3 regions of the Desulfallas thermosapovorans DSM 6562 genome follow, and region 3 is predicted to be linked to each of the others. Evidence: riboswitches for the same ligand, from Rfam matches in the RefSeq annotation. Region 3 holds a riboswitch; each other region holds the start of a gene.
What was found. A riboswitch is a leader RNA that binds a small molecule or an ion and turns the genes downstream of it on or off. The one in region 3 is predicted to bind cyclic di-GMP.

Region 1: another riboswitch for cyclic di-GMP. It lies ahead of LX24_RS02040 (ArsB/NhaD family transporter); the one in region 3 lies ahead of LX24_RS12165 (DUF342 domain-containing protein).
Region 2: another riboswitch for cyclic di-GMP. It lies ahead of LX24_RS08895 (GspE/PulE family protein); the one in region 3 lies ahead of LX24_RS12165 (DUF342 domain-containing protein).

The regions. Positions count from the first base shown of each region.
Region 1 is NZ_VNHM01000002.1:45,974-56,755, forward strand. Features, by position in the region: gene LX24_RS02015 (DNA internalization-related competence protein ComEC/Rec2) at 1-1,161, shown strand, start outside; gene LX24_RS02020 (PFL family protein) at 1,289-2,647, opposite strand; gene LX24_RS02025 (ACT domain-containing protein) at 2,663-2,965, opposite strand; gene LX24_RS02030 (cyclase family protein) at 3,008-3,664, opposite strand; gene larC (nickel pincer cofactor biosynthesis protein LarC) at 4,232-5,035, shown strand; cyclic di-GMP riboswitch class I at 5,203-5,295, shown strand; gene LX24_RS02040 (ArsB/NhaD family transporter) at 5,501-6,892, shown strand; gene LX24_RS02045 (MoaD/ThiS family protein) at 7,077-7,319, shown strand; gene LX24_RS02050 (winged helix-turn-helix domain-containing protein) at 7,327-7,671, shown strand; gene LX24_RS02055 (ABC transporter permease) at 7,761-8,456, shown strand; gene moaA (GTP 3',8-cyclase MoaA) at 8,494-9,474, shown strand; gene moaC (cyclic pyranopterin monophosphate synthase MoaC) at 9,482-9,991, shown strand; gene LX24_RS02070 (MOSC domain-containing protein) at 9,979-10,416, shown strand; gene mobB (molybdopterin-guanine dinucleotide biosynthesis protein B) at 10,406-10,782, shown strand, end outside.
Region 2 is NZ_VNHM01000009.1:15,023-25,804, reverse strand. Features, by position in the region: gene LX24_RS08940 (helix-turn-helix domain-containing protein) at 1-418, shown strand, start outside; gene LX24_RS08935 (4Fe-4S binding protein) at 555-725, shown strand; gene LX24_RS08930 (FmdB family zinc ribbon protein) at 796-996, shown strand; gene mobA (molybdenum cofactor guanylyltransferase) at 1,495-2,100, shown strand; gene LX24_RS08920 (YqeG family HAD IIIA-type phosphatase) at 2,203-2,745, shown strand; gene LX24_RS08915 (shikimate dehydrogenase) at 2,752-3,678, shown strand; gene aroC (chorismate synthase) at 3,720-4,886, shown strand; gene LX24_RS08905 (shikimate kinase) at 4,900-5,421, shown strand; gene aroB (3-dehydroquinate synthase) at 5,418-6,509, shown strand; cyclic di-GMP riboswitch class I at 6,633-6,722, shown strand; gene LX24_RS08895 (GspE/PulE family protein) at 6,808-8,478, shown strand; gene LX24_RS08890 (type IV pilus twitching motility protein PilT) at 8,475-9,551, shown strand; gene LX24_RS08885 (type II secretion system F family protein) at 9,616-10,782, shown strand, end outside.
Region 3 is NZ_VNHM01000015.1:62,581-72,489, forward strand. Features, by position in the region: gene LX24_RS12140 (hypothetical protein) at 1-381, shown strand, start outside; gene LX24_RS12145 (hypothetical protein) at 604-798, shown strand; gene LX24_RS12150 (cysteine hydrolase family protein) at 1,034-1,567, shown strand; gene LX24_RS12155 (NADH:flavin oxidoreductase) at 1,630-2,727, opposite strand; gene LX24_RS12160 (hypothetical protein) at 3,105-3,422, shown strand; gene LX24_RS12165 (DUF342 domain-containing protein) at 3,481-5,403, opposite strand; cyclic di-GMP riboswitch class I at 5,520-5,606, opposite strand; gene LX24_RS12170 (PAS domain S-box protein) at 5,615-9,022, opposite strand; gene LX24_RS12175 (sulfite exporter TauE/SafE family protein) at 9,460-9,909, opposite strand, start outside.

The sequences.
Region 1 (10,782 bases), on a different contig from region 3:
GTGCCACTGGTGGGGCTGATTATGCTGCTGGGTTTTCTGGGTTCGGCCTGCGGCATTGTTTTCTTGCCTGCCGCTGCCATCATAAATGCGGGCACAGGGGTACTGATAGACTTTTTTACCGGTTTGGCGCGCCTAATCAGCTTGCTACCGGGCGGTTATTCCCATGTGGCTACACCCCCATGGTATGCGGTGGCGTTCTGGTATGCCGGCCTGGTGGGAATAACGGAATTGATTGGTGGTCGCCTGGTAATGCCGCCAAATTTGCCTGCGCCCTTGTGTTGGCTTGGTACACATAACCGCCGGATAAGGATGGCCTCGGTTGGGCTGGCAGTTTTTTTGCTGCTGGTTATTTTCTGGCCCTGGGGAGGCGTTGGCGGGCGGCTGCAGGTGCATTTCATTGATGTGGGCCAGGGCGACAGTATACTGGTACGCTTTCCCGGCGGCCGCACCATGCTGGTGGACGCCGGCGGGCGGATGGGAGATCCGGAAGACAGCCGTGGGGTGGGGGAGACCATTGTGGTGCCCTACCTGCACCGCCTGGGTATGGACAAGTTGGACGTGCTGGCGGTCACCCATCCCCATGGTGATCACGCGGGGGGAGTGCCGCCCGTGGCCGAAAAGTTGAGCGTCGGGGCTTTGGTGCTGTCCGGTGCGCCTGGTTACGAGGCATTGCTGAAAATTGTGTCCCCCTTGAATATTCCGGTTTACCGGGTGGGGGCCGGGCATGCTTTGCATATTGACAAGGATGTGGAAGTGACCGTGCTGGCCCCGGCCAGGGAGTTGAGCGCTGCTTCAGAGGAAGAATTAAATGATGCTTCCCTGGTACTGCGCCTGGAATACGGACAGGTGTCTTTTTTATTAACCGGGGATATAGAGGAGGAAGCCCAGCGGGATTTATTGGGCAGCGGGGCGAGACTGCAGGCCGATGTGCTGAAAGTCCCACATCACGGCAGTCGTTTTTTTGAGCCGGAATTTTTCGAAGCGGTGGCACCCGGGTATGCCGTCATCCAGGTGGGTAAAAATAATCGCTTCGGTCACCCTGCTCCGGAAACACTGGAAGCATTAAACAGCACCGGTGCCGTTATTTTTCGCAATGACCGGGACGGAGCTGTGCTGTTCACTACCGACGGGTGGGATATTGAGGTGCAAACGGCAAGATGACACAGGCAGCGGGTTGTTTTGATATATCAACTCGCTGCCTGTTTGTAAACGGTGGTATCTTACCGGCCTGACTTTGAACCAATTTTACCACCAAGCGCTTGTTATAAACCACGATTCACATGGTGGGCTAATTGCTTAAACTGTGGATGGGGGCGGGTATGCGGCCGCCCCGCCGGACGAAATCGGCGGCGGAAAAACGATGCACCGGCATCACCGGTGCCCGGCCCAACAGGCCGCCGAACTCCACGTGATCACCCACCTGTTTATTGGGCGCGGGGATAATGCGCACAGCGGTGGTTTTCTGGTTGATCATGCCGATGGCCATTTCATCGGCAATAATGGCCGATATGGTTTCCGCAGGCGTATCTCCGGGCACGGCAATCATGTCCAGTCCCACCGAGCAAACACATGTCATGGCCTCCAGTTTATCCAGTTGCAGTGCCCCCTCCTCCACCGCCCGGATCATGCCGGCGTCCTCACTGACCGGTATGAATGCGCCCGATAGCCCGCCCACGTATGACGAGGCCATGGCCCCGCCCTTTTTCACGGCGTCGTTTAAGAGAGCCAGAGCCGCCGTGGTGCCATGGGTGCCGCAGCGTTCCAGGCCCATGGCCTCCAATATTTCAGCCACGCTGTCACCCACCGCCGGAGTGGGGGCCAGGGAGATGTCCACAATACCAAAGGGCACGTTCAGCCGCGCGGCAGCGGAGCGTCCCACCAGTTCACCCATACGGGTTATTTTAAAAGCAGATTTTTTAACGGTTTCGGCCAGGGTGCCGAAATCACTGCCCTTAACCCGTTCTACAGCCCGCTTTACCACCCCCGGGCCACTTACCCCAACGTTAATCACTGATTCGGGTTCTCCCACGCCGTGAAAAGCACCGGCCATAAAGGGGTTATCTTCGGGGACGTTGGCAAAAACCACCAGCTTGGCGCAGCCCAACCCGTCCCGGTCGGCAGTGCGCGAAGCTACCTCTTTAATCACCCGTCCCATCAGAGCTACGGCGTCCATATTAATGCCCGCTTTGGTGGTGGCCACGTTCACCGATGCACATACCCGCTCGGTGGTGTCCAGGGCGGCAGGAATGGAATCCAGCAGTTTTCTATCGCCACCGGTGATCCCTTTGTGTACCAGCGCCGAAAAGCCGCCGATGAAGTTTACTCCCACCTCGGCTGCTGCCCGGTCCAGGGTTTCGGCGAAGATCAAATAATCATCGGTATGGCTGCCTTCGGCCACCAGGGCGATGGGGGTGACCGATATGCGTTTATTTACTATGGGTATGCCGTATTCCCGGGCTATGGCCTCGCCCACCGGCACCAGGTTACCGGCCAGCCGGGTGATTTTATCATAAATTTTACGGCAGGCGGCCCGGGGGTCGTTATCGGCACAGTCCCGCAGGCTGATACCCATGGTGATGGTGCGGATGTCCAGGTGTTCCTCCTGGACCATGGTAATTGTTTCCATGATTTCCTGTATGGTAAGCAAACTAAGACCCCCTTATTAAAGCCTGTGCATAAATTTAAAAGCATCCTCATGCTGGGCGTCGATACGAACACCCAATTCGGTTCCTTTATCAGCCAAATTATTCTTTAGCTCGGACAGGTCAATGGTGCTGTTTTCACTGTCTACAATTAACATCATTACTAAAAATTCCTGCATGATGGTCTGGCTGATATCCAGTATGTTAAAGTTATATTTAGCCAGAATACCGGTGACCCCGGCAATGATACCTACCCGGTCGGGACCGATAACGGTGATGATAATCCGCTTGCCCTGTTTTTCATCTTTTTCCAGTAAACTCATCAACATCTCCCCCGTATTTAAGTTTTATTGCCTTATCCTGGTTCAGTTGCTGGCCCGGTGTTCCCCGTTATCACAAATTGCCACTGCCCGAACCGGCGCGCCATCTGCATCTGCAATCTTCAACGGAAAGCAGCACAGGGTAAAGATCTTACCGGCCAAACCGGCCAGGTTGGCTAAGTTTTCAATTATGATCATGTTTTTTTGCAGGAAAATTTTATGTATGATAAAATTCGTGGTTCCCGCCCGGTCTATGGAAATGGCATCCGTGCCCACACCTTTGATACCAAGCCCCGCCAGGTAGTTGGCCGCTTGGGGGGAGGGTACCGGAAAACCCGTGTAAAATGCGGGTGTACCCCACTTATGATACCACCCGGTGTAAAAAATAACAAAATCTATGTTTACACGGGGGGGGAGGCTGATTAACTCCCTTGTTATTTCCGGTCCCGGAAGTCGAGATACATCCAGAACGGTGGCTCTGCCGTAAAAATGTGCCGCCGGCAGGCTGTCCAGGGTGGCGCCGTCTTCCAGTATGTGGGCCGGGGCGTCAATATGGGTGCCGGTGTGAGAATACATGAACAATGTCTTTTCCCTGAAACCGTCTTTGGCAATACTGCAGGCCCCGGTTATCCGGGGTGGTTCGGTGCCCGGGTATACGGGCATGCCCGGCGCGATGGTATGGGTCAAATCAATAAACTGCATTTGCACACCGTCCTAGCGTTATATTAGAAATCAGGGTCATAATATAAAATATCGTTTCATATTACCGAGACTTTTCGAAAAGTTCGCCCGGGGGAGCCACTTATAATCTTTCGCGCTGGCCGGCTTTTGCGGTGCTCCCGCGGTGCCAGGTGTTGAAAGATTAAATTTTTCAACACCTGGCACTAAAGCCTACTTTTCAAACAAGTTCTTACTTACAGGTTGCAAAGTTATAAAATTGTGAGTCAGGCAGTGGTAATTAAAAATCCTTGAAGTTGTAGGAGCAACTTCAAGGATTTAGCATACCCCATTGTGGCACAGGTGAAACCCCAACAAACGAGGTGCTCCTGTGACTTAAAGATATATCTTAACTAATAAATAGTATAATGTGCCAATGGGATTGTCAAGTTGGCGGGAATAGTTTATTTTGGACCACCGGTGTGAAAATTTTTCATAAACCGCTGGAAAAATGTTATAGTATTTTTTAGATTTAATTCGTTTTCCGTACAAACTAATTTTATTATAAACAATGGGTTGCCGGGGAAAGGCTTTATGTGGGGGGTTTTTACAATGAAAACAGTGTATTTTGATTGTTTTTCCGGTGTTAGCGGTGATATGTGCCTGGGGGCACTGGTGGGCGCCGGGGTAAATTTTGACCGGCTGTGCCAGGGATTGGCGGGGCTTGCGCTGGATGGTTATGAGCTGCGCCGGGAACAGGTGCACCGGGCAGGTATTGCAGCCGAGAATATACTGGTGGAGACCTCCACCCGGGGACAGCATTTACGTTACCTGCCCGATATTGAACAAATTATTGCTGCCAGTGAACTGCCGGAAAATGTAAAGAATAAAAGCAAACAGGTATTTCAAACCCTGGCCCGGGCCGAGGCCAGGGTGCACGGAACCACCCCTGAGAAAATTCACTTTCACGAGGTGGGTGCGGTGGATGCCATTGTCGATGTGGTGGGGACGGTGCTGGGACTGCACCTGTTGGAGGTCGAGGCAGTATTTGTATCACCGCTGCCCCTGGGATCCGGCTTTATACACTGCCAGCACGGTATCATACCGGCACCCGCCCCGGCCACGCTGGAAATTTTAACGGGGGCCCGTGTGCCGGTATATGATGCCGGTGTGCGTATGGAAACAGTGACCCCCACCGGGGCCGCGCTGGTGGCCACGCTGTCCGAGGGGCGGGTGGGGCTGCCTGCCATGACCATTGACCGGGTTGGTTACGGGGCCGGTAAAAATGAGTATGACCGGCCCAACTTGCTTAGAGTAATAGTTGGTGATGCTGTGGCATCCTGCACCGCTAATAATAAGCAGCTTGGTGATAAAAGTTGTCATCACAAAACCGGTGGAGCGCATAGCCATACGTAAGTGAAAAATAAATCACAAAGTCATAGAGGCCTGATATTGGGAGCAACGGTCTGTTTCAGGGAGCCCATTGAGCTATACGGCCGTTATTGAGGTTGCCCGGTCAATAAATATACTATATAATTATTTTGAATATACTACTTTACGGAATAATTAGATATAAGTACTCTCCACGGGTTAGGCAAACCTGGTTAAAGCCAGGGACGCTAAAGCTATGGGTCTAAGGGTATCACTAACATACCTATGATTGCCAGGCTGTAACGGTTTCGACTGCTGGGGGGGGTGGTCAGTTTATTTTTATTTGACCACCTCCCCTGTTTTTTTTACTTTTATGCATTGAGGGAGGTGACCGGTATGAAAGGATTTTGATAGTGTTCCAATAGTACCCCTGTACCCAACCGGTGCGTTGTATTGTTGTTATATTAATTGGTCACTACTAGCACTATACCGTCATAGAGGGAGATGATTATGCAAGCAGATAACCAGGTTATATTTGCAACAGCGGTTTTCCTGATCACATATGCCTTTATCGTATCGGAAAAGATTCACCGGGCTGTAGCTGCCTTTTGCGGCGCGGCGCTGGTTATTCTAGCGGGTATTGTCAGCGAAGAGGCCGCTGTCCATTATGTAGACTTTAATACCATCGGCCTTTTGATAGGTATGATGATTATTGTCGGCATCACCAGGCAAACCGGGGTATTTGAATTCCTGGCCATCAAGGCCGCCAGGGGAGCCAAAGGTGAACCGGTACGGATTATGGCCTCCCTGGCTCTGATTACCGCTGTGCTATCCGCTTTACTGGACAACGTGACCACCGTACTGCTCATTGTGCCGGTGACCTTTGCTATAGCCCGGCAACTGCAAGTTAACGTGATACCTTACCTGATTGTGGAAATCATGGCTTCCAATATCGGTGGTACCGCCACTCTAATCGGTGATCCTCCCAATATAATGATCGGCAGCGCCACCCATCTTGGTTTTATGGACTTTATAATTAATTTAACTCCTGTGGTGGTGGTAATCTATGTTGTAACCATATTTTTACTAAAATTGATATACAGTAAACAATTGGCAACGAGGCCGGAGTTAATGAATAATATCATGGCTATGGACGAAAACGCCGAGATCAAGGACCATGTCCTGCTCAAGAAATGTTTAACTGTACTGGGTATAACGATCACTGGTTTTGTACTGCACCAGTTCGTGCATTTGGAGAGTTCGGTAATTGCATTGACCGGTGCGGCTTTGCTGCTTTTGGTGACCCGTATGGACCCCGAACATGCCTTCCAGGCTGTTGAATGGCCAGTTATATTCTTCTTTATCGGGCTGTTTGTCGTGGTGGGTGCATTGGAAGAAGTGGGGGTTATTGAAGCCATTGCCAGTTTTGCCCTGGAAGTGACAGGTGGGGAATTGTTGCCCGCCGGTTTATTAATTTTGTGGCTGTCGGCCATTGCCTCGGCCTTTGTGGATAACATCCCCTTTGTGGCCACTATGATTCCATTAATCCAGGATATGGGTCGTCTGGGCGGTATCAGCGATTTGAATTTCCTGTGGTGGTCTTTGTCGCTGGGGGCTTGCCTGGGGGGTAATGGTACCATTATCGGTGCCTCGGCCAATGTGGTGGTCATAGGCATGGCGGAAAAAAGAGGCGTGCCCATTACTTTTATGGCATTTTTCAAGGTGGCCTTTCCGCTGATGCTAATGTCCATTGTTATTGCCATGTTGTATTTAATGGCCTGGTATGTGCTGCATAGCACCGTGGCTATGCTGGCCACCCTTGCGGTAGGCATTTTGTTAGCCCTGGTGCTGGGCCGGTCAGGTAAAGGCAAAGAACCGGCGGTGCATAAGACCGGTAATTAACAAGAGCGGGGCAAGTATAAAAAGCCATTCGATATATGTCGAATTAGTGGACGGAGCTTGTGATTTTTAGTATAATGTAACAAGCAGGGTTTGTGGGAGATGTTTTTCCTGCACAAACCCTGTTTTATCGAAATATACTATGATTTGTTGCTGCCGGGCAAGTTTGGTTCAATGTGAGGTGAGAATGTTGCAGGTTGAGGTTCGGGTGTTCAGCGGCTTGGAGAAATTTTTGCCTGGTGTGGGGTTTGGTCAGCCTTTGCCGGTGGAATTGCCGGCAGGTGCAACAATCAGGGATTTATTGCACAAAATAGGTGTTCCCGAAGATCAGGTTTTTACTGTACTGGTGGATGGCAGGCATCAAACATTGGATTATACCACTACGAGTGGAGAAAGAATATCCCTTTTCCCGCCGGTGGGAGGTGGTTGATTTGGCTATGGAGGATACTAAATTTAGTTTGGGTTATAAATTTTGGCTGGAAAAAGGCGGCGGCATTCTAGGGGACGGTTTTTTTCAACTACTTGAGCATATCAAACAAACCGGCAGCATTGCCGGGGCCGCTGCAGTTATGGGCATGTCATATCGTACCGCCTGGGGTAAAATAAAGACGGCGGAACAAAAATGGGGCATACCCCTGGTCGTCACCAGGGTAGGCGGTGAAACGGGCGGAGGTGCCAAACTTACTCCGGAGGCCGTTCATTTGCTGGAAACCTTCCATAGTTTTAGACTGGAGGCCGACCGGGAGATGAACAAAATTTTTCAACGGTTCTTCGAAGTTTAATTTTTTTATATGCGTTATGTTAGTTTGAGCATATTGATTGAAAATTCGCTTAAATTTAAAAATTACTCGGAAAGGAACGGTATATCGGCTTGGAAATGGTCTGGGAAGGATTAGTTAAGGCTGTGCAGATGTTGCTGTCCGGTGACCCGGAGGTGCTGCGGATTACCTGGTTTACCTTACGGGTTTCCGGTACGGCTACTATAATCAGCTTATTAATCGGGGTGCCCCTGGGGCTGTTCCTGGCTTTCAAGGTTTTTCCCGGGCGCAACGTGGCGGTAAGCCTGGTAAATATGGGTATGGGACTTCCCCCGGTGGTGGTGGGCCTCTGGGTCAGCCTACTGCTCTGGCGTTCCGGTCCCCTGGGTTTTTTGGACCTTATCTACACCCCTTCGGCCATAATTATTGCCCAGGCGGTAATCGCTTCGCCCATTGTAACTGGTTTTAGTATGGCAGCCATCGGGCAGCTGAATCCTAAAATCAGGCTGCAAATATTGGCTCTGGGGGCTTCCCGCTGGCAGCTATACTGGCTACTGATCAAAGAAGCCCGCCTGGGCCTTTTAGCCGCGGTTATTGCCGGTTTTGGCGGAGTGGTTTCCGAGGTGGGGGCGGCCATGATGGTGGGGGGGAATATCCTGGGCCAAACCCGTACGTTGACCACCGCCACTGTAATGGAGGTCAACAAGGGTAATTTTGATATCGGCATTGCCTTAAGTGTTATCCTTTTACTGCTTGCCTATGTGGTTACTTTTACATTAACTCTGCTGCAGCAAAAAGGTCGCTATTAATTAGCGAATATTATATAAAATAAAAGAAGGTGTAACAATGCATGACAGGTACCAGCGGCAAATAAACTACCTGCGCATTTCGGTGACTGACCGGTGCAATTTGCGCTGCGTTTACTGTATGCCCGCCGAAGGAATTAAACATATACCGCACAGTGAAATACTGACCATGGAGGAAATTGTCACCGTTGTAAAGGCCGGTGTACTTGTGGGTATCAAAAAAGTACGTCTCACCGGCGGGGAGCCGCTGGTGAGGGGCGGTATTTTGGACCTGCTCCGAAATTTGCGTGATATACCTGAGATAGATGATATTGCCCTGACCACCAACGGAATTTTACTGGGCGAAATGGCTTCTGATTTAAAGGCGGCCGGGCTGAAAAGAGTTAACATAAGCCTGGACACATTAAAGCCCGCCAAGTTCCACCGCATTACCCGGTATGGAAATCTTAATTTGGTGCGCAGCGGTATAGCTGCCGCGTTACAAAACGAACTGGGGCCGGTTAAAATTAACACGGTGGCCATTCGGGGTTTTAATGATGATGAACTGGTGGATTTGGCCAGGCTTACTTTGGACAAGCCCCTGCATGTCCGGTTTATTGAATTGATGCCCATCGGTACTTCAGACGCCTGGTCCAAAGGGAGGTTTATTTCCAACCAGGAAGTCAGAGAATTAATTACCAGGACATTGGGTAATCTGGAGGAGGAGAAGAATATTTTGGGCAGCGGCCCGGCCCGTTACAGCCGCTTCCCCGGTGCGCCGGGGACCATTGGCTTTATTTCAGCGGTGAGCAATCATTTTTGTGCCGCCTGTAACCGGCTGCGCCTTACGGCCACCGGTCAACTGCGGCCTTGCTTGTTCAGCGGCCGGGAGATTGACCTGAAGCAGGCACTGCGGGCCGGTGCCGGAACCGGTGAACTGGCCGGTATTTTTAAAGAGGCTATTTATGCCAAGCCTGACTGTCATGACCTGGCGGTGGGGTGGCAAAAGGACGACCGCATTATGTCCCAAATCGGAGGTTAATAATATTATGAGCGATTATGGCTATAAGGGCTTAAATCATTTCGATGCCAGTGGTGCGGCCCGCATGGTGGACATCAGCGGTAAAGACGACACCGTGCGTGTGGCGGTGGCCCGGGGCGAGGTGCTCATGCAGCCCGCCACCTTGGAGTTGATCGGCCGGGGCGGGGTGGCCAAAGGTGATGTGCTGGGCGTGGCCCGGGTAGCCGGTATTATGGCCGCCAAGGAAACGGGGCGGTTTATTCCCATGGCCCATCCCATTACCTTAACCGGGGTCAACGTGGATTTCCGCCTGCAGCCTCCCGACCGGGTGCAAATCCAGGCCCGGGTGCGTACCACGGGCAAGACCGGGGTGGAAATGGAGGCCTTGACGGCGGTTACCGTGGCCGGTTTAACTATTTACGATATGTGCAAGGCCGTGGACCGGGAAATGGTGCTGGGCCGGGTCAGGCTAGTGTATAAAACTGGTGGTAAAAGTGGCACATTTGAAAGGGAGGGTGAGGAAGCGTGGGATATGTAGTGGCGGTTTGCACCAGCCCCAAAAAGGGAATGCGCAAAAAGAACGCCGGCAGCGGCAGGCTAGTGGCCGGGCACGGGCTGGAAGGGGACGCCCATGCCGGTCCCTGGCACCGGCAGGTTAGCCTGCTGGCCCTAGAAAGCGTGCAAAAAATGCGCGATGCCGGGCTGGATGTTAATCCCGGCGATTTTGCCGAAAACATTACCACCGTTGGAGTGAATTTGGTCACCCTGCCCATCGGTACAAAGATAGCCATTGGGAGAGAGGCGCTGGGCGAGGTTACCCAGATTGGCAAGGAATGCCACACCCGCTGTGCCATATACCACCAGGCCGGTGACTGTGTCATGCCCAAAGAGGGTATATTTATCAAAGTGTTAAAGGATGGTTTGGTAAAAGTGGGCGATGAGGTGCGGGTCATTGACGAATAAGCTTGAATTACCGATAATCTCCATTGTAGGCTGGCACAACACGGGTAAAACCACCTTTTTGGAAAAGCTGGTGGCCGAATTGCGGAGCCGGGGAATACGGGTGGGGGTAATTAAACACCACCGGGGTCCCTTTGAAATGGACCAGCCGGGTAAAGACACCTGGCGGTTGGCCCGGGCCGGGGCGGTCTGCACTGCCATAGCCGGGCCGGGCAAAATCGGTCTGGTGATGGAGACGGAAGGTGACCCCGCCCCCGGCGATATAGCTGCCTTGATGGGTAATGTGGATATGGTTTTTACCGAAGGATACAAAAGCGGGCCGTATCCCCAATTGGAGGTGCGCCGGGCCGGCTATGGCGAGGATCGACC
Region 2 (10,782 bases), on a different contig from region 3:
TTTGAAGCGAATTGCTGAAGGTTTGGAGGTATCGGTGTCTTCCATTATGGGTCAGGAAGGCTCCCTGGGCCACAAACTAAAGGCACTGCGGGAAGAATACGGGCTGACCCAGGCCCAACTGGCCAACCTGGCCGGTGTAACCGCCGGGCTGATCGGACAAATTGAACACGGTAAAGTGCAGCCTTCTTTAAAGACACTGGAAAAACTGTCCGAAGTCATGGGTGTTTCCCCTTGCTATTTCATTATGGAGCCGGGTGCGGTGGACCAGATGCTCAGCTTAATGAACCCGGAACTGCGGGAATTACTTATGCATCCCAATGTGCAGGCCATCTTAAACCTGGTATGCAACCTCAATGAAAAGGAACTGCAGTTTATTTTAAATTTTATCCAGCTATTCAAACGTTCCGAGATATCTTGATACCGCTGGATGGAGCAAATATATATTCGTTAACAATATCAATACCTGGCAGGCCAGCTTGCCGCTAAAATAACCCTTGCTAAATAAACATCTATATATTAAAATATATCTATATATAGTATAAAGGAGTTGCAATATGGCGGCCAGGGTTATTAAAGCTTTGTGTATTGGGTGCGGGGTTTGCACCCGGATGTGCCCGCTGGGGGCGATATCCGTGCAGGTGAAGACGGCCAGTGTGGACAATGCATTGTGTGATGAATGTGAGGAATGTATATTTGCCTGTCCCAACGGGGCAATTACCGTTTAAACTAATAGTTTAAAACTATTGATTTAAGAACATTGCAATAAACATTTTTCCAGGGGAGGTTTAAACAGCTATGCCCACCTATGATTTTCGCTGTGCCCAATGCGGGCATAAATTCACCGTTATGGTTAGTATCAGTGATAAAGACAAAGTATCCTGCCCCGGCTGCGGCGGTAAAAATGTGGAGCAGTTGTTCACGGGCTGTGCGGTGCGCACCGGAAGCGGCGGAAGTTGTGATATACCGGCTACCGGCGGCGGATTCAGCGGTGGCTGAGGAATTTAGTAAAACCGGCCGTGGGCCGGTTTGAGCTGGTAAATATATATTCATATGCTGGTTTCCTACCCTGGCCGGTGGCCGGGGTTTTTTAATGTGCGACGGGCAGTCGCATCCGTCGTGTATTAACACAACTTTTAGCTGTTAAGGACAGCGGTTACGTTACGGAGTAAAAACGAACCTGGAGTCCCGATAGCATAATCTCGGAGGTGAAATTCCTTCCCCGGGAGCGGCGGTGCACCCGGGAAGCCTAGTCTAGGGTTACAAGTTACGATAAAAACATCGACGCCAATATCCGGAACCTACTGTAGAAGCTGAAGGCGCTCGCCACTTTTGGCAAACATTTTCATTATAAATAAACGCTAAACAAGGCGGGAAAAATTTTAATGAGAGGAAATATGAGTTAATGTGTAGAATATAGGGGAGCGGGAACTTCCCGTGGGAAAGTTGTCGTCAAGGCGGAAGATTATTTATCACAAGGAGTTGGAGCGGGGTTTGTTGCAGCACAGGGCAAATATTTCCGGGGTTATACTGGCGGGCGGTAAAAGCGCCCGGATGGGTACGGACAAGGCACTGTTAAAGGTGGGGCCGTATACCTTAATTGAAACTATTGCCGGTGTCTTTAGAACGCTGGTGGATGAAATACTGGTGGTGACCGGCCGCCCGGAAAAATTTGCCCGGTATGGTGATAAAGCCGTCAGGGATATTCTACCCGGACACGGCCCGCTGGGTGGTATACACGCCGGTCTGGTGCAGGCCGTTCATTCCCGGGTGCTGGTGGCAGCCTGCGATATGCCATTTATCAGTGCTCCCCTGGCCCGTTTTATGATTGAGCTGCCGGGTGATTATGATGTGGTGGTACCCCGTTACCGGGGATATGCCGAACCGCTGTGTGCCATATATGGCAAGGGGTGTATCGAAGTTATCGAACAGCGCTTGACCCGGGGGCAAAATAAAATAACCGGCTTTTACGAACAGGTCAGGGTCAGGTATGTTGAGGAAGAGGAAATGTTCCAGGTGGAACCGCACCTGGAAAGGGTTTTCTTAAACTTAAACACCCCCGGGGATCTCAAAAAGGCCCGGTCCCTGGGTGGTTGGTATTGAAATTTCATGCCCCACAGGGTTACAATGTATGGATTAAGGAATAGCATATACCAAAAGCACCAAAGCGACAAACAGCTTGATTTCATGTCCAAGGAGAGTTAGATGCTGCGTATTTTTTACCCCGATATGTATGTTCCATCAATTTTAGATATAAATCCCGATGAGCTGCGTAAACATGGTATCAACACGGTATTACTGGATTTGGATAACACCATAGTGCCCCGGGACCGGGATAGCTTTTCCCCTGAAATAAAAAGCTGGCTTAAAGGTATGCTGGAACGGGGATTCAAGCTATGTATCGTTTCCAATAACAGTACGGCCCGGGTGAATAAACTGGCCCGTCCGCTCAATATACCCTGTGTGGTCAGGGCGATCAAGCCCATGCCCGGGGCTTTCCGGCGCGCCCTTGGCTTACTCAATACCACCGCTGCGGAAACTGCAGTGGTGGGCGACCAGATATTTACCGACATTTGGGGCGGGAACAGGCTGGGCATGTTCACCGTACTGGTGGTGCCCATGCCCGGTAAGGAGTTTTGGGGAACCAAGCTGGTTAACCGGCGCCTGGAGAAACTGTTACTGGCTCGCATATCCCGCCTGGTATCCCATAAGGATAAACAGTACTATGTCAGGAGAAAGAAGGGGTAACCTGTCTTGAACGGAGAGAAAATTGACGGGATAGCAAGACACGAGGGCGCGCCGGCCGGCGGCTTGGCGTTCAACGGTGAAACTGCGGTATACGGCCTCATCGGCCACCCGGTGGCCCACAGTTACTCGCCGGCCATGCATAACGCGGCCCTGGCTGCCCTGGGGTTAAACGGTGTGTATGTACCCTTCGGGGTACAGCCGGAAAACCTGGTCGCCGCTATGGAGGGCCTGCGGGCGCTGGGCGTAGCCGGGGTTAACGTTACGATACCTTACAAAGAGGCCGTTATGCCTCACCTGGATGAACTGGCGGAAACCGCCATCCTTTACGGAGCGGTGAACACCATAATTAACCGGCAAGGCCGGTTGGCCGGTTACAATACCGACGGGCCCGGGTTTATTAAAGATTTGCGGGAAGATCACGGTTTCGAACCCTCCCAAGGCCCGGCGCTTGTTTTGGGGGCCGGGGGATCCGCCCGGGCCGTGGTGATGGCCCTGGCGCAGGCGGGCTGCCCGGAGGTGGCTGTGGTTAATCGTAACCGGGCCCGGGCGGAGGAACTGGCTAAATCCGTACATTCAAAAACCGGCTTACAAGTCCTTGCTTTGCAATGGGATCCCGGCGACCGGCTTCTGGCGGGCTTTGCCCGCCGGGCCGCACTGGTGGTTAACTGCACTCCGCTGGGTATGTCAGGCCAGGTCCGGGGGGATTTACCACTGCCCAGAGGAGTGCCCGGCAGCGGCCAACTGGCCTATGACCTGGTCTATAACCCGCCGGTGACTCGTTTTTTAGCCCGGTCCGCCGCCAACGGTGCGGTAGTTGCCAACGGCCTGGGCATGTTATTGCATCAGGGTGTGCTTTCCTTTGAAGCATGGACCGGCCTGGCCGCCCCCGTTGCGGTGATGCGGCGGGCACTGTACCGGCAGGCCGGTATTTAAGGCCGGGTGTTACCGGACCTGTAACTGAAAGGATGATTTCATTGCTGCGTTGCCTTACAGCCGGGGAGTCCCATGGCCCCTCCCTTACCGCCATACTGGATGGTGTACCGGCGGGTCTTCCCCTGGCGGCTGAGTATATCGACCAGCAACTGGCCAGACGCCAGGGCGGGCATGGCCGGGGCGGTCGAATGAACATTGAGCGGGACCGCGTGGCCATAACCTCGGGAGTACGGGGCGGGTTGACCACGGGCAGCCCGCTGACACTGGTGGTGGCCAACAAGGACTGGCCAAACTGGTGCCGGGTGATGGATCCAGGAGCCGGAGCGGACTTAAAGTCCCGCGCCGTTACCAGGCCCCGGCCGGGGCATGCTGATTTAACCGGGGCTATTAAATACGGCCACCGGGACATGCGCAACGTGCTGGAACGATCCAGTGCCCGGGAAACGGCGGCCCGGGTGGCGGCCGGTACGGTGGCCCGCCGTTTGCTTGAAGAACTGGACATACTGGTGGCGGGCCAGGTGGTGCAAATTGGTAGCATCAAAGCCCGTGCCCTGGATCTTACCCTGGATACGGAAAAACTGGCCGCTGCAGTGGCCAATTCACCGGTATACTGCGCCGACCCCGAGGCCGGCGCAGCCATGGTGCAGGAAATAGATGCCGCCCGGGCAGCCGGGGATTCCCTGGGCGGGGTTTTTGAAGTATACGTTTTCGGCTTGCCCCCGGGCCTGGGCAGCTATACCCAACGGGATCGCACCTTGGATGGACGGTTGGCCGGGGCGCTGATGAGTATTCAAGCCATCAAAGGTGTGGAAGTGGGCGCGGGTTTTGCTGCCGCGGCCGCCAGGGGATCGGAGATTCATGACGAGATATTTTACCGTTCGGACCGGGGTTTTTACCGGTCGACCAATAACGCCGGGGGTATCGAGGGCGGTATGTCCAACGGTGATATACTACTGCTGCGGGCGGCTATGAAACCCATTCCCACCCTGTATAAGCCGCTGCGCAGTGTGGATATACATACCAAACAACCCTTCGAAGCGTCAGTGGAACGCTCAGATACCTGTGCCGTGCCGGCGGCCTGTGTGGTGGGCGAGGCTGTGACGGCCTGGGAACTGGCGGCGGTGGTGTTGGAGAAATTCGGCGGAGATACGATGGGGGAAATTAAAGAGAGAGTGGCCCTGTATCGCGATTATGCAAAAAGTTTCTAGAAAAGGATTACAAATGAAAAAAAATATTATTTTAATTGGCTTTATGGGTACCGGTAAATCATCACTGGGCAGGCACCTGGCCAGGCGCCTGGGCTATAAATTTGTCGATACCGACAGTGCCATTGAAGAGATTACAGGTAAAACTGTGGAGCAAATTTTTCGCAAGGATGGGGAAATCAGGTTTCGCTCGGAAGAAAAACTACTGGTGCGCAAGCTTTCCCGCCGGGCGGGGCTGGTAGTGGCCACGGGCGGCGGTACGGTGCTGGACCGGGAGAACGTGGAGATACTACGGCAAAACGGCGTGCTGATTTGTTTAACAGCTGCACCCGAGGTTATTTTTCAGCGGGTGAAAAATAAAAAGCGCCGCCCGCTGCTGAGCCGGGGCGATCTTTGGGAAAACATTGTCAGGTTACTACATGAGCGGGCCGGTGCCTATGAAGTGGCCGAGTTTACGGTGGATACCGGCGAGCTTGGTTTTGATGAAGTGCTGCATCAAATAATAAATTATTTACAGCAAAAGGAATATATATCATGAAGAATGTACGTATAAACTTGGGCCGGCGTTCCTACCGTATTGCCATCGGCAGCGGATTGCTGGACCGCATTGGTGATATGCTGGCCGAACTGCCTGTGGGCCGCAAAGTGCTCCTGGTTACCAACACTACGGTGGGTGCCATATACGCCGGGCGGGTGACCGGCAGTCTGGCTCAGGCGGGCCTGGAAGTCTTTCAGGTGGCCATACCCGACGGGGAGCAGTACAAAACGCTGTCCAGTGCTGAACTGCTTTACGACCGTGCCTTTACCGCCGGCCTGGACCGGCGCTCGGCAGTGGTGGCGCTGGGCGGCGGGGTGGTGGGCGACCTGGCCGGGTTTGTGGCCGCCACCTACATGCGGGGCGTGCCCTTTGTGCAGGTGCCCACCACATTGCTGGCCCAGGTGGACAGCAGCGTAGGGGGCAAAGTGGCGGTAAACCATCCCCGGGGTAAGAACATTATCGGTGCCTTTTACCAGCCCGCGCTGGTGGTTTCGGATACAGCCGCGCTGGATACCCTCCCCCGGCGGGAATTGCGGTCGGGGTTGGCCGAGGTGATCAAATACGGCATTATTGGTGATGCTTCATTTTTCACCTGGCTGGAGGACAACATACACCAGGTGCTGGCGCTGGAACCCGGAGCGCTTGCCCATGTCATTGAACAGTCCTGTATCAATAAAGCCCGGGTGGTGGAACAGGATGAAACCGAACAGGGTACCCGGGCCATATTGAACCTCGGGCACACCGTGGGGCATGCCATCGAAGCCCTGGCGGGTTATGGCCGCTACAGCCACGGTGAAGCCGTGGCCATGGGCACTGCGGTGGCAATACACCTGGGGATGGATCTGGGCATGTTATCACGGGAAGCGGCCCGCAGAATTAAAAACCTGCTGCACAAAGCCGGCCTGCCCACCACTGTACCGCCTGGTCTGGCTACACGGGATATTATCACGGCCATGTACGGTGACAAGAAAACAGTTGGCGGTGCCATAACATTCATCATACCGGTGGACACGGGCCGGGCTGTTATCCACCGCCGCACATCCGAAGAGCGCATCCGCCAGGCTATTGCCGCGGCCCGGGCACAATAAACATTAACCTTATTTGGTAAGAAATATCATTTAATATATTTGCTCGAATATATTGTTTTTTAATGTAAATTTTTTTATAATCTGAGATATATATTAACAATTTGTCCAAAAGAGTACACTAAAGCATGAAAAAGGCAAGTACTTCGAAAGAAGTATACGCAAAGCCACGGGCCTAAAGTGTATCCATTACACAATGGCGGCCGGGCAGCCATGTGCGGAATCGATTCGATTCACGCTTTTTTTTACCGTTTTAGGAGAACACCTCATTACATTAAATGCCGTGCAGAGGTAGGGCGGTATGAAGGCAAAAGACAATTATCTCGGCAACTGGTTGGTTAAAGAAAAGGTAATCACCGAAGCCCAGCTGGCCGAGGCGCTGGAAGTGCAAAAAAAAGAAAAGGGTTTTCTGGGTAAAACCCTGGTGCGGTTGGGTTTTTGTAACGAAGACGATATAGCCAGGGTTATTGCCCGGCGTTCCGGGGTACCCTTTATATCGCTGGAAAACACCACCATTGACAGCGCTGCCGTGGCCACCTTACCGGTGGAAGCATTAAAACGCTACAGGGCACTGCCCATCAGCTTCAGCGATAACAAACTGGTGGTGGCCATGCAGCATCCCAATAACATCATGGCCATTGACGATATACGTATTCTCACCGGCTTTGATATTAAAGTGGTGGTGGCCCCGGATACCGAACTGGACGCCATGATTGAAAAGTACAGCCGGGCCAATATGGAATTTGAGCAGGTTAAGGATGATATCCAGGCCGAAGAGCAAATCACCATTGAATCCGAAGATGCGGCGAACAAACCGGCGGTACAATTGGCCAATATGATCATAACCCAGGCGGTGGGTGCCAAGGCCAGTGACGTGCATATAGAATTGTACGAAAGTCACCTGCGGGTGCGGTTCCGTATCGACGGTGTGCTGCATGATACCATGCAATTGCCCCGGACAATGCACGGCCCGCTGGTGTCAAGGTTTAAGATCATGGCTAATATGAACATTGCCGAGCGCCGGCTGCCCCAGGACGGCCGCATGTCCCTCAAAATTGAAGGCCAAACCATTGATGTGCGGGTGGCCTCACTGCCCGCCAGTTACGGCGAGCGGTTGACCCTGCGGCTGCTGAACCGCTCATCCCGTATTATCACCCTCAGTGAACTGGGCATCACCCCCGGTGTGTTGAGTAAATACCGGGAAGCCATCAGCCGGCCCCATGGCTGCATTTTGGTCACCGGCCCCACGGGTAGCGGTAAAAGCACAACGCTTTATGCCAGCCTAGCTACCCTTGATAAAACAACGAAAAATATCATTACCGTGGAAGACCCGGTGGAATACCGCATGGATGGCATCAACCAGGTGCAGATCAATGTCCGGGCCGGCCTTACCTTTGCATCGGGCTTGCGCTCCATACTGCGCAGTGACCCGGATATCATTATGGTGGGTGAAATCAGGGACCGTGAAACAGCCAAACTGGCTGTGGAATCGGCCCTTACGGGACACCTGGTTTTTTCCACTTTGCATACCAATGACGCGCCGGGTTCCATAACCCGCCTGACGGAGATGGGCATTGAACCCTTTTTAACGGCATCGTCACTGCTTTGTGTACTGGCCCAGCGCTTGGCGCGGGTACTGTGTCCCAACTGCAAGGAACCTTATATCATGCCCCGGCATAAAATGAGCGATTTTCCCGACTTCCCTTTTCAAGAAAACGAAACTCATGTTACGCTATACCGCCCGGTGGGCTGTATGCGCTGCAGTAATACCGGGTACCGGGGTAGAATCGGCATTTACGAGCTGCTTTTTGTCAGCGAAGCGATCCAAAACCTGACCCTGGAGCGAAAACCATCCAGGGAAATCAGGAAAGCCGCCATTGCCGAGGGTATGATTACACTGCGCCAGGACGGTCTGGCGAAAGTCAGAGAGGGTATCACTACACTGGAAGAAATAATGCGGGTGGTAGTATGATGGACTTAAAGGATATACTTATCCAAACAGTTAAAATGAACGGTTCCGACCTGCACCTGGCGGCGGGGCTGCCACCGGTGGTACGTGTGAACGGTGAACTGGTTAAATTACCCATGGAACGCCTAATGCCCTCGGATATTGAGGCATTGGTCTATCCCATTCTGGAACCCAAACAACGGGACCTGCTGGAACAAACCCGGGAGTTGGATTTTAGCCATTCCGTGCCCGGAGTCAGCCGGTTTAGAGGTAACATCATGTGGCAGCGTGGTTCCCTGGGCGTTAATTTCCGGGTGGTGGCCTTTGAAATTCCCCGCCTAAACGAGCTGGGACTGCCGGCTGCGGTGCCGGATTTGGCCCTGCTGCCCCGCGGTCTGGTACTGGTTACCGGCCCCACCGGCAGCGGTAAATCCACCACCCTGGCCGCCCTGATCAATGCTATAAACGAACAGCGCAGTTTAAACATTGTCACGGTGGAGGATCCCATAGAGTACCTGCACAGCCACAAAAAATCAATTATCAAGCAGCGTGAGGTGGGCAGCGATACCAAATCCTTCGCTGCAGCGCTAAGACACGTGCTGCGCCACGATCCCGATGTTATATTAATCGGTGAAATGCGTGATACCGAAAGTATTGCCATCGCCCTCACCGCTGCCGAGACCGGGCATCTGGTGTTTTCCACCCTGCATACTCAGACGGCGGCCCTGGCCGTGCACCGTATTGTGGATGTTTTCCCCGAAGGAATGCGCAGCCAGATCAGGCAGCAGCTGGCCGATTCCCTGCAGGCCGTGCTGGCCCAGCAATTAATTCCCCGCAAAGACGGCCGGGGGCGGGTGGCGGCGGTGGAACTGCTGCTTACCAATCCCGCGGTGCGGAATTTAATCCGGGAGGCCAAAGAACACCAGCTATATACCGTCATGCAAACCGGGCGCGGCGCGGGAATGCAGACCATGGACCAGGCCCTGGCCGATCTGTGCTTGGCCGGTGCCATCACCAGGGAGAATGCTTTGGAACGGTCCGTTGATAAGGTGGAACTGGAAAGGGCGTTGCGCAAGCAACAGAATTTTACGTTTTAATTGTTGATGGTCCCGGCGATTGTTCCGGCGTTATTTTGATCACAACGGAGGGAAGGAAGATAATATGCCCATGTATGCTTACGAGGCGTTTGATAATGCCGGGGTACCGGTACACGGCAAATTGGAGGCCGAGCATGAGCAGGTAGCCATTGGCCGGCTCCGTAAAATGGGCTACACCGTTGTTGATATGGCCGAGGTTACCGAATCTCCTTTAAAAAAGGTTTTGAGCGGCCAGCGCAAAGTAAAAATAAGGGATATAACTTTTTTCAGCCGCCAGCTAGCGGCCATGATATCAGCCGGTATACCACTAACCCGCTGTTTATACACTTTAAGGGAACAAAGCACCAACCCCGCATTGCGCAGCATAGTGGGCGAAATCGCGCGCAATGTGGAGGGGGGTATGAGTTTGTCCGAATCGCTGCGGGCGTACCCCAATGTGTTTTCTCCCATGTTCGTGGACATGATCAGGGCCGGGGAAGTGGGCGGTGCCATGGAAGAAATGCTGAAGCGTCTTGCCGACCAACTGGAACGTAATAAAACACTGCGGGATAACATACGTGCCGCCACCTTTTATCCCACTGTCGTGGTGCTTTTTGCCTTTTTTGTCGTGCTGGCCATGTTGTTGTTTGTGGTGCCCATTTTCATTGGGTTTTTCCCACCCGGCACCTCCCTTCCCCTGCCCACCTTAATAGTCATGGCCATGAGCAATTCCCTGCGTGCCTACTGGTATATACATATATTGTTGTTTATCGCCGCCGTGCTGGGGTTGCGTTTTTACCTGGCCAGCGAGGCGGGTAAAAACATGTGGGAGCGGGTTAAATTCCGGCTGCCTGTGTTTGGCGATCTGCTCAAGAAGGCGGCGGTGGCCAATTTTTCCCGTACTCTGTCCACACTGCTGGCCGGGGGGATCCCGGTTTTACAGGCGTTGGAGACGGCCGGCCCGGCTACAGGCAGCAGGCAAATCACCAAAGCGGTGCAGCAAACCGGGGTGGGACTCCAGGAAGGGCGGGGCATTGCCATGCTGCTTGCAAAAAGTGGTTTTTTCCCGCCCATGCTGGTTAATATGGTGGCCATAGGTGAGGAAACCGGTGAGTTGTCCGGGCTACTGGGCAAGGTGGCCGATTTTTATGAAGAAGAAGTGGCCACCACCACCAAGGGGCTTACTTCGCTTTTGGAGCCGGTGCTGCTTATCGTGGTTGGCACTATTATTGGCGGTATGGTAATTGCCATC
Region 3 (9,909 bases):
GCCCGGGAGACCAGGCGACAGGTTAAGGAGGCTCAGCGGCAGGCTGAAGAGAAAGCCAGGCGCAAGGAGATTGACCTGGAGGCGGATTTAACCGGGAAATGGATCAAGAACAAGGCCGAACCATACGAGATCCCCGCTACGCCAAGGAATATTTTTCTTGCTAAACTCGAGATCAGACGCCTGGAGGAAAAACAGGCAGGCCAGCTTCTGCCCGTCGAGAAGATCCAGGGTGTTACGATAACGCAGCTGGAGGGCGTGCTTTCCGTCGAGATCCGGTACATCGCCGGCCGGACACGGCAGCCGCAGAGTTTATCGGTGCCCATCGGGTTAGAATGTACGGGCAAATTATTGCGTTTCATCCCAATGGCAGCCTTTTATTAGGTGCGAAATCCGTGGTTTTTCAGTTTGAAAGACAGACCTCTGATCTAAGTGTTATGCCCAATGGTTCCTTTATCCTGGGAGGGATACACTCTTCTTCACCACCGAATAACACTCCAAACCTGCATTTTTTCTGGAAAGATTATAATGGCGATTTATACTCTTTCAGGATACCCGGTGTAAAATGGTAGCAAGTTAAGCACTAAGAAGCTTGAACAGGAGGACATGATGAAAGAGCAATTGGAAAAAAGACTGGGTGAGCTCAAAGCCGAATTCGAATCCGGACAAAAAACGCTGGCCGAACTGGAGGCCCGGGCGGAAAATATCAGGACCGTGCTGCACCGCATCAGCGGGGCAATCCAGGTTCTGGAGGAAGAATTGGCCAAAGCGGGACACGGTCAAAATGAAGATGGCAACTAACACCATCTTAAATGACAGCGAAATTGTGTTAGAATGTTAATGACATGGATAAATTAAGAAGATTTTTGTTTTTGGAAAAAAACCAAGGGATTTATTAAATGATGATAACTTTTATTTTTAGGCAAGTTACGCCTTTCACAAAATAACCTGGTATTTGCTATACTTTTTAGAGAATTTTTTAGCGCCAAATAACGGCGCTTAGAAAGATATCAATAGTTAGCAGGAGGTGGATGTTATGCCCGGCAGAGTTTTGCTGGTGGTGGACATGCTAAACGACTTTATCAGGGAGGACGGTGCCCTGTACAGCGGCCCGGAGGCGGTCAAGATAGTGGACAAGGTGGCCGCACTGGTGAAAGAATTTGTTTCCCGGCAGGAGGCGGTAATTTTTATAATGGATGCCCACGCACCGGATGATCTGGAGTTCAAACGTTTCCCCGCCCACTGTATCAAGGACACCCCGGGTGCTGAAGTTATAGCCGAGCTGGTTGATTGTGCAGCGCCCGGGGAAACGGTTTATAAAGTGTACAAAAACCGGTATAGCGGTTTTTTCAATACCGGCCTGGAACAGATATTGAACGAGATTGAACCCGACGAAGTGCATGTTACCGGGGTTTGCACCAATATATGTGTGCTTTATACCGTGGAAGAGCTTTGCAACCGCGATTATCAGGTGGTGGTACACCGGGACGGGGTGGCCAGTTTCGACCAAGAGGCCCACCGGTGGGCACTGCAGCAGATGGAGTCAGTGTTGGGTGTTGATATAATATAAAAACCATGTAATTTTAGCATGCCTGCTGGTGGGGAAGCGAGGTAGTCGCCGGATCATGCCTTTTATTGACCTTGTTGTTTTTTCTTGGCTGCACAATATACTCCGTTACCCAGCGCGGCAGCTTTAAAGCAACCGTTGCAAGATATGCATTCCGCCCTGCTGTAGTCGCCGGATTTCCACCGGTTAATCAAATTCGGTTCCCTGATTAGCGGCCGGCTCATGGAGATATAATCTGCTGTTCCTTCTCCCAACAGGCGTTCAGCTACCTGAAATGAACGCATGCCGCCAACCAGTATTAGCGGAATATTAATGGCTTTCTTAAACCGGCGAGCCTCTTCCCGGAAATATGCCTCATCATCCCCGGTTTTTATCCCGTACCTGCTGGGGGAGAGTTTGGCATTGCTAAGCAGGCCACCGCTTAATTCAATCGCATCCAGCCCTAAATCAGCCAGCATACGCCCAACCTGAAGGGAGTCGTCCAGGGTAAGCCCGTTATCAACAAAATCACTGCAGTTCAACTTAATAAGAACCGGGTAGTTGTCACCGACAGCATCCCTGATAGCCTTATAAACTTGTCTATGGACCCGGGACCTGTTTTTGATGTCACCACCGTATTCGTCTTTACGTTGGTTGAAGTACGGGGATAGGAACTGGCTAAGCAGGTAGCCGTGGGCAGAATGTATTTGTACTCCATCAAAGCCGGCTTCCTTAGCCCTCCTTGCCCCGGCGGCAAAGGCGGTAGCCAAATTCTGTATTTCCTGCGCTGTTATTTCATGATATTCCTTCCCTGGCACCTCTGAAACAACCACCGGAGTCAATCCGGTAAGTTTTTTAGCTGCATATCTACCGGCATGGGCAAGCTGCAGCACTATTTTACCGCCGTAATCGTGCACCGCCCTGGTCATTTCCCGGAGTCCGGGAATAAGTTCATCCTTATGGACACCCAATTGCATCGGACCCGCCTGGCCTGCCGGCTCAACGTAGGCATGACTGGTAATAATTAAACCCACGCCGCCTCTGGCAAGGCTGGCCATGGTTTCAATCAATTTGGGCGTAACGGCCCCCTTATCGGTCGCCATTCCTTCCCATGTTGCCGATCGAACAAAGCGATTTCTTAGTAACATACCATTTATAGTTGATTGTTCAAACATTTTGTTCATTTTATTCCCTCCCGGTTCTGTTTCTACAGGCAGAAATTTAAATAGTATTAGCATAATCATTTTCTCAGCAAGATGGAAAATCCTTTACCATATAAACCCTCCCGGCAATTCAAATTCTTAATCATATAATAAACGTCAGTTGCTTTGCCGGCAATATCGAGCCAAAGGGACGTTTCGTTTGTCTTGCGTCATTCGAGGAAGATGTAAGAAAAGTGCAAGAAGCAACACGTGAATTTATTATTTACCCGGAGCGGCAACGCGACTCATTACTGAAGTCCATGGGTGGTCGCATTTTCCAAGTTTCTGGTGTTAGAATACATATTATAGAATACCAGGTAAATAATAAAGAATAAAATAATAAACTTGGGGAGTGGCTTATGCTTTTTACCAGGCAAAGGAATCCTGTTGAAAGTGAACAATCCAGAATAGGCGCCAGAGAAGCGCACGTATTTTGGAGATTGTTAAGTGATACTTATGTAACTATTGAACAAATCAATGTAGTCAAAAACTTTCTCCATGACAAGGATTTTATATTATACTTAAATAAGCTGGTTGCGGATTATGAGAAAGAAGCTAAGGAAATCGAAGGAGTTTTAGATAAACTATCTATACTTGGTCCTACCCCCAATGCTAAAAGTAAAAATGTTACTGGAAATTCAGAGATAGTCAGGGATAAAGAAATTGCCAAAAATTAACAAGGTAAGCTTTTTTGCAGTACCCGCATATATTGCCAGGATACGCCTGGCAATTCCTCTATTTTTCCATCTCGTTGCGAAATTCAGTCGGCCCCATAGTGTTGGTAATTTCAATTCTACGCTCCCCCACAATGACAACTACTCCGTCGTAAATTTTTTTAAGAATTTTTATCTCGGCAGATTCTGAATGCAAAATAGTTTTGGTGCCAATTTCCGAACCAGCTTCCTCCACTGTAATGGACCCTTTTGCATAAACCTTACCCCCCCGCATTACTCCACCGATAAAAACGTTTCTCCCTGCGGTAATATTTGTATTAAAACAACCCTGGCTGGAAACATATACATCGTTGGTGGCAGCTATCACACTGTTAAATGCATGGCCCACCTCTACATCGGCTGGAACATCCCCAAGCTGAGCAAAAAAATCTTTGGCCAATTCCACATAATCTATTAATAGTTGCAGTTTATGTTTGGTAAGGTTTCGAGGTGGAATTTGCTCTTTAATCATTTCCAACAGGACTTTGATTTCTGACGGCATATCCACGGGAGTGATCTCTAATATGTGAACGGTTTCCTTTAATAATTTTGGTATTCTATTAAACTTTTTTTCCATTAACAGCAAAACAATCTGGGGCAGCTGATTTTTAAACTCACTCAGCTTGGGGTTATCTAAAATCACACCGACTAAAGTGGACAGGCTTTTAAGGTCAGCATGCAGATTCTTGAGGGTGATGTAACAGTTCCCAATGTAATGACTGTCGCCTCCGGCTTGCACTATTGATCCAATGCACTTGTCCACCAGGACAGATTCCATGGCCATTACTTTAGCTCGGTTAACACTGCCCATGATCTGTATGTTTCCACCGGCCCTTACCGATACTCCATTGCAAACATCACCATAGACTTCAATATTGCCGCGAAAATTCTGGTTTCCGGTAGATAAATCAATATCACCATAATGTCTTAAATAAGGTTCTACGTAAAATAGCCGTACCTGGCCAATCCTTTTAACCATGGGGCGTCCGGACATATTGGCAAAGACCATGTTTCCCTCTACTCTTACACCCTTTCCAGCCCGCACAACCAGCTTCTTGGGTTCTTTCGGTAAAACTATGTCTCCAAATACCGATATTCCCGGCTGTCCCACCTTCCCCTCGCGTTTTACTGCAAGTAAGTTACCGGCATCCACCGAAGGTATAGACTTTTGATTGAAAAAATCAATTTTTTCATTATTCGAATACTGGTGTTTGATTACTTTCTCATGAAAAAGTACATCAACCACATCATCCTTAGAATCAGTGGGCGGGACACCGCTGGCAATAATATATTTACCATCTCGGGGGTTAGCTAAAAACTGCTGTATGGCCGGGTAGTCTACACCGTATTTTATCCCTGCATCTTCAATTCTGGTTAATATTTCATCCATACCAACGGGGCAATATTTTTTGGTAGTGGTAGTAGTTTTTAATTCTATATGCTGTTTAGGGGGTTGATCTATAAGTTTATACCTTGTTTCAACCTGTAATTGGACTGACATATATGCTATTAACCCATCTTTGGATATATCTATGGTTAGATGGAATGGTTTCTTCTTAACATGTAAATCAACATAAATATAATCGTGTTCGGATACCGCTGTTTTGCCATTAACCCTTTGGTGATTGACAAATAAATCCACGCCTTTTGTTGGTATAATACACGGTAAAACATTGATTCCGGGTAATCCCTCTACATAGATTTCGTTATCCTTTATCCATACTTTACCGGGGAGGAGCTGTGTATGTTCCGACGGTTTAAAGCAGGTGTTATAATCCGTCATGACATGTGCAGACATTTTGCTGTCTTTATCGCTACTGAGAATTCTATCTATTTCTTGATATAAATTGTTTTCTTCTGTAAATTGATCATTATTTTTTTCGCCGTTATGATTCTTTTTTAAAATTTGATCTATTATTTTTGATAGTATTTTTTCAGAGGCCAATACGAATCACTCCAAACATCAAATTGCCTATAAAGGTTTCCAAAAACTCATTACAGATAAAAACCATAGGTTAATCCATGATCAACCTATGGTTACTAAAATAACTTTAACTATATTTAAGCAACCTGGCAATCATAGCTTCAGTAAGCCTTAGACCCATGGCTTTGTGCCCCAGCCTTTCAACTGGTTTACCCGTTTTTTTATTTTTTCATTATGAAGAAAATGTTCTATCACAATTCTTACCATTAATACATAACATAAACTTGTCTACTAATTCCGGGTCGAACTGTATCCCTGCGCATTTTTTCAACTCCTTTAAGGCTTCCCCCTGGGTCATCGCTTTGCGGTAGGGGCGGTCACTGGTCATGGCATCAAAGGCGTCAGCAATGGCCAGTATGCGACATTCCAGCGGTATTTCCTCCCCTTTAAGGCCCAGAGGATAACCATTACCGTTCCACCATTCGTGATGTTTAAGTATCCAATCCGCAATATGATTTAAATCAGGAGCAGATTGTGCTATACGGTAACCGATCTCACAGTGCCTCTGCATCTCAGTATATTCTTCGGGTGTCAGCGGACCTTCCTTAAGGAGTATCCGATCCGGTATCCCCACTTTTCCTATATCATGAAACTGGGCTAAAAGCCGCAGGCTGGTGATTTTGTGTTCCGGTAAACCGATTTCTACAGCCAGGCGTGATACAAATGTTTGCAGCCGGTCCGCATGCCCCTCGGTGATATAGTCCCTGGCTTCAAGTGCTTTCATAAGTGCGTTGACAATGGCACTGCGGGAACTTTGGCTGTGGTATAGTTTTTGCCTGTACATGTTGTTATCTGCTTCTTTGAAAAGATCGTTCAAGTTTAATTCCGCTTCATGGCTTATCGCAAACCCCATTGACATGCTTAAATGACGTTCTTGATTATACTTATTGTGTTTTTCAATGGCTTTTTCTATCCTTGAAATGGTATTTTTTATGTTTTGTTCCGTACAATGGGGCAATAATACGGCGAACTCGTCACCACCGATTCTGGCTATAATATCCTCCTTGCGAAAAGAATTTTTCAGCACGCCGGCGGCAGATTTAAGAATTTTATCGCCGGCTTTATGTCCCAACGTATCATTAAAAAGTTTTAGACCGTCCACATCACACAATATAATACCCACCGGGGAAATTTTTTCTTTTTCAAGGCGCTGCATTTCTTGTTCGAAATAGCTGCGGTTGTATAAGCCGGTTAGGGCATCATGCAAGCTAACGTATGCAAGCTTCCTTTCATTTTCTTTGCGGGTAGTGATATTCAACATAGAGGCTACGCTTTGATTTGTTTCCGGAATCATGTCAACGCTCATTAAAATATCCTTGACCATGCCATACCTGTTAACAAACTTAAATTCATAATTGTTGGGTGCCGAACCAGGGTCAACTCTTCGCATTATATGGTATTTATACATCCTCTGTAAATCGTCCGGCTTAACAAAATCCATCCATTTTTTGGTGCCTTCCAGTTCCGCTTTGGAATAACCGGAAAGTTTTTCAAATTCCTTATTGGCCAGTGATATTGTACCGTCCCCTTCAATAATTATTTTGGCACTGGCCGTCGTTTCAAAAATAGCCCGGTACATGTTTTCAGACTTGCAAAGGGCTTCCTCTGCCAGTTTGCGTTCTGTTATGTCTCGAATAATGCTCAATAGCACCTGTTCACTCCCTATAACCACACCCCTGGAACTGACTTCAACGGCGAAAACGCTTCCATCTTTGCGCTTGTGCTGGGTTTCAAATAATATTCCGGATGTTCTCGCCTTCTCCATTTGACTGTTTATTAGAGATACGTTTTGGTCGGCGCGCAAGTCGTAAATGCTTGTATGCAGCAGTTCTTCTTTTGTATAACCGTAAGCTTGGACAGCGGCTTCGTTGGCTTCGATTATAAGCCCGTCAGTTCGGACAAACAGGATAATATCCCTGGCGGATTGGAATAATATTTGATATTTCTTCAATAATTTTTCATTTTGTTTTTGTTTGGTAACGTCTCTAAAAACCAGAATAGCACCCACGATCTTGCCGGTGTTATCTTTAATCGGCGCAGCACTGTCGGCAATAGGTGTACGTGTTCCGCTCCGGGCGATTAATGCCGTGTGGTTCGCTAAAGCCATAATTTGGCCGGTATCCAAAGCTTTGTATACCGGGTTGGTTACAGGTTCGCCGGTTTCCTCGTGAACAATTTCGAAAACCTCTTCAACCGGCTGGCCCAGGGCTTCCGTTTCACTGTAACCGGTGAGGGTTTCGGCCACCGGGTTAAGCAATGTTACCCGTCCCTCGCGGTTTACGGCCATAACGCCGTCGCCGATACTGTTGAGGGTAATGGTAAGTCGTTCTTTTTCTTGAAAAAGATTTTCTTCAACTTGTTTGCGTTTGCTTATGTCCTTGTAATCTACAACAATACCGGTTAACTGGCCGTCAGGCGAGTGAAAGGGATTTGCGGTGATAATAAGTTTTAATAACTTGCCGTCGCGGCGTCGTTTCATCACCTCATGTCGTATAGTTCCTTCTCCGCTTAATATGCGCATAAGTGTACACTCAGGGGTACCGCATTTGCTTCCGGAGAAAACTTCATAACATTTCCTGCCTATGGCGTCTTCTTGTTTTATTCCGGTTAATGAAGTAAATGTAGCATTAACTTTCAATACATTGAAGTCTTTATCGATTATCCACATGCCGTCCCCTGCAGTGTTAAATATCCTGTAAAGTTCATCATAAGAAGCTTGTAATAAATTCTCGGTCCTTTTGCGCTCTGTTATATCGTTCATGATAATTATTGTACCGGTGAATTTACCGCTGACGTCAAGCATTCTCTTCATTTTTATTTCAAAGAACAATATACCTTCAGAGGTACCGAGCCTCTTTTCAAATAACATTTGGGGCTTGTCGCCGGCGGCAAAACAATTTAGTTCATCAGCCAGCCATGGTAATGCTTCCGGAACTTGTTTTGGATTATAATAATTAGCTCCGGGGGTATGCGAGTTATTAAAAAGAACCGATGCAAAATAATTCATATAGTCAATTTGGTTATTTTTATCTAATAGAAAAATGGGACTGGGTATGCTTTCACAGAGGGTAAGATATTTGTTCTTTTCATTAACAATTAACCGGTTACCCTCTTGTAAGTCTCCAAGTATATTGTTGTTGTCATTTTCTCCGGCCCATTCCGAGCAGATGCCTATTTCTATGCGATCGAAGATTCTATTGATGAATAAAAGGTAATATTGTGCTATTTTTTGCTCAAATTTCGTTTCTATTATCAAGTCCAGGTAACTTTGCCGGTAACATTTGAATAAACCAAGAAACATGGCCAGGGTTACACCGCGCATACGGTGTTTTTTAGCCTGTAAAATGCCATATGCTGCAACGGGATCTCCGGCATAATCATGGTCCGGTTCCAGTTCCAATGGGGAGTCGTAGTGATGTAAGACTGATATAATTGTATCTGTCAGGCTGGCAATGGATACACGCCAGGCTTCCTTCAATGTTGAAGTATACTTGGTGTAATTTCGAGCTTTAGCATAGTAAATTAACCTGTTAACCAACCAGTCTTCATTACTAAGTATGAGATTAGACAAGTTTTTCAAATTTGAAAACCACCTTATTTGCGTGATTTATCAGGCTTTGAAGAACTGTTTCCTCTAATAAAGGTATAAAAAATAGCCACTTCGAAGCTGCGCATGGGTTAAGTGACTGTTCGTTCTGTAGAATAAAAAATGCGTTATATACCGAAGTATTTCGACATCTTCTTGCTGATTATGCTTTTTTGGAGCATAATAGTACTTTTATTGTATACCATATTACCATAAACTTGTTTTTTGCTAAACACGATTTTTAATATTTATGGATATAAATATATATTTAACCCGTGCATTTTAATCATGCAAGTGTTTTTCCCACGAAAGGAAAATAAGGCCCTTTGATAATCATAAACGGGTGGTGCGGTCAAAAAATCCGGGTTAATGCCTGAAAAGTGCGCGGGATGCCGGCTATGCACAATTGTATATCCGGTGGGAGTAATCCCTTAGCTGCTCTTTTCCTCTTTTCCCTCTGTTGCCTTCGCAACTGTTTCCTTATCAGGCGAAGGTTTTGGTGTTCTTAAATATCTTGCCCCGGTCCAAATCAGCACAGCGGCGAAGATGATGCGCAATACCCCTTCAGGCAGTATATGGGCAAGGGAGCCACCTAGATACGTGCCCAGTAGAATGCCGGGGATTAATCCAGGAAGTATACTTGTGTTGACGTTTCCCAGGCGCCAGTGAGTATAAGCCCCAACCAACCCCACCGGGACCATGGCCAGCAGGGACACGCCCTGGGCGGCGTGCTGGGTGAAACCGGTGAGCAGCACCATTGCAGGTACCATGATCGTACCTCCTCCGACCCCCATCATACCGGAGAGGAAGCCGGTGAAGATCCCTGTTAATAAGAGAACCGATATTTTCAGCCATCCCGTGGCGGGCTCTTCAACATGGTA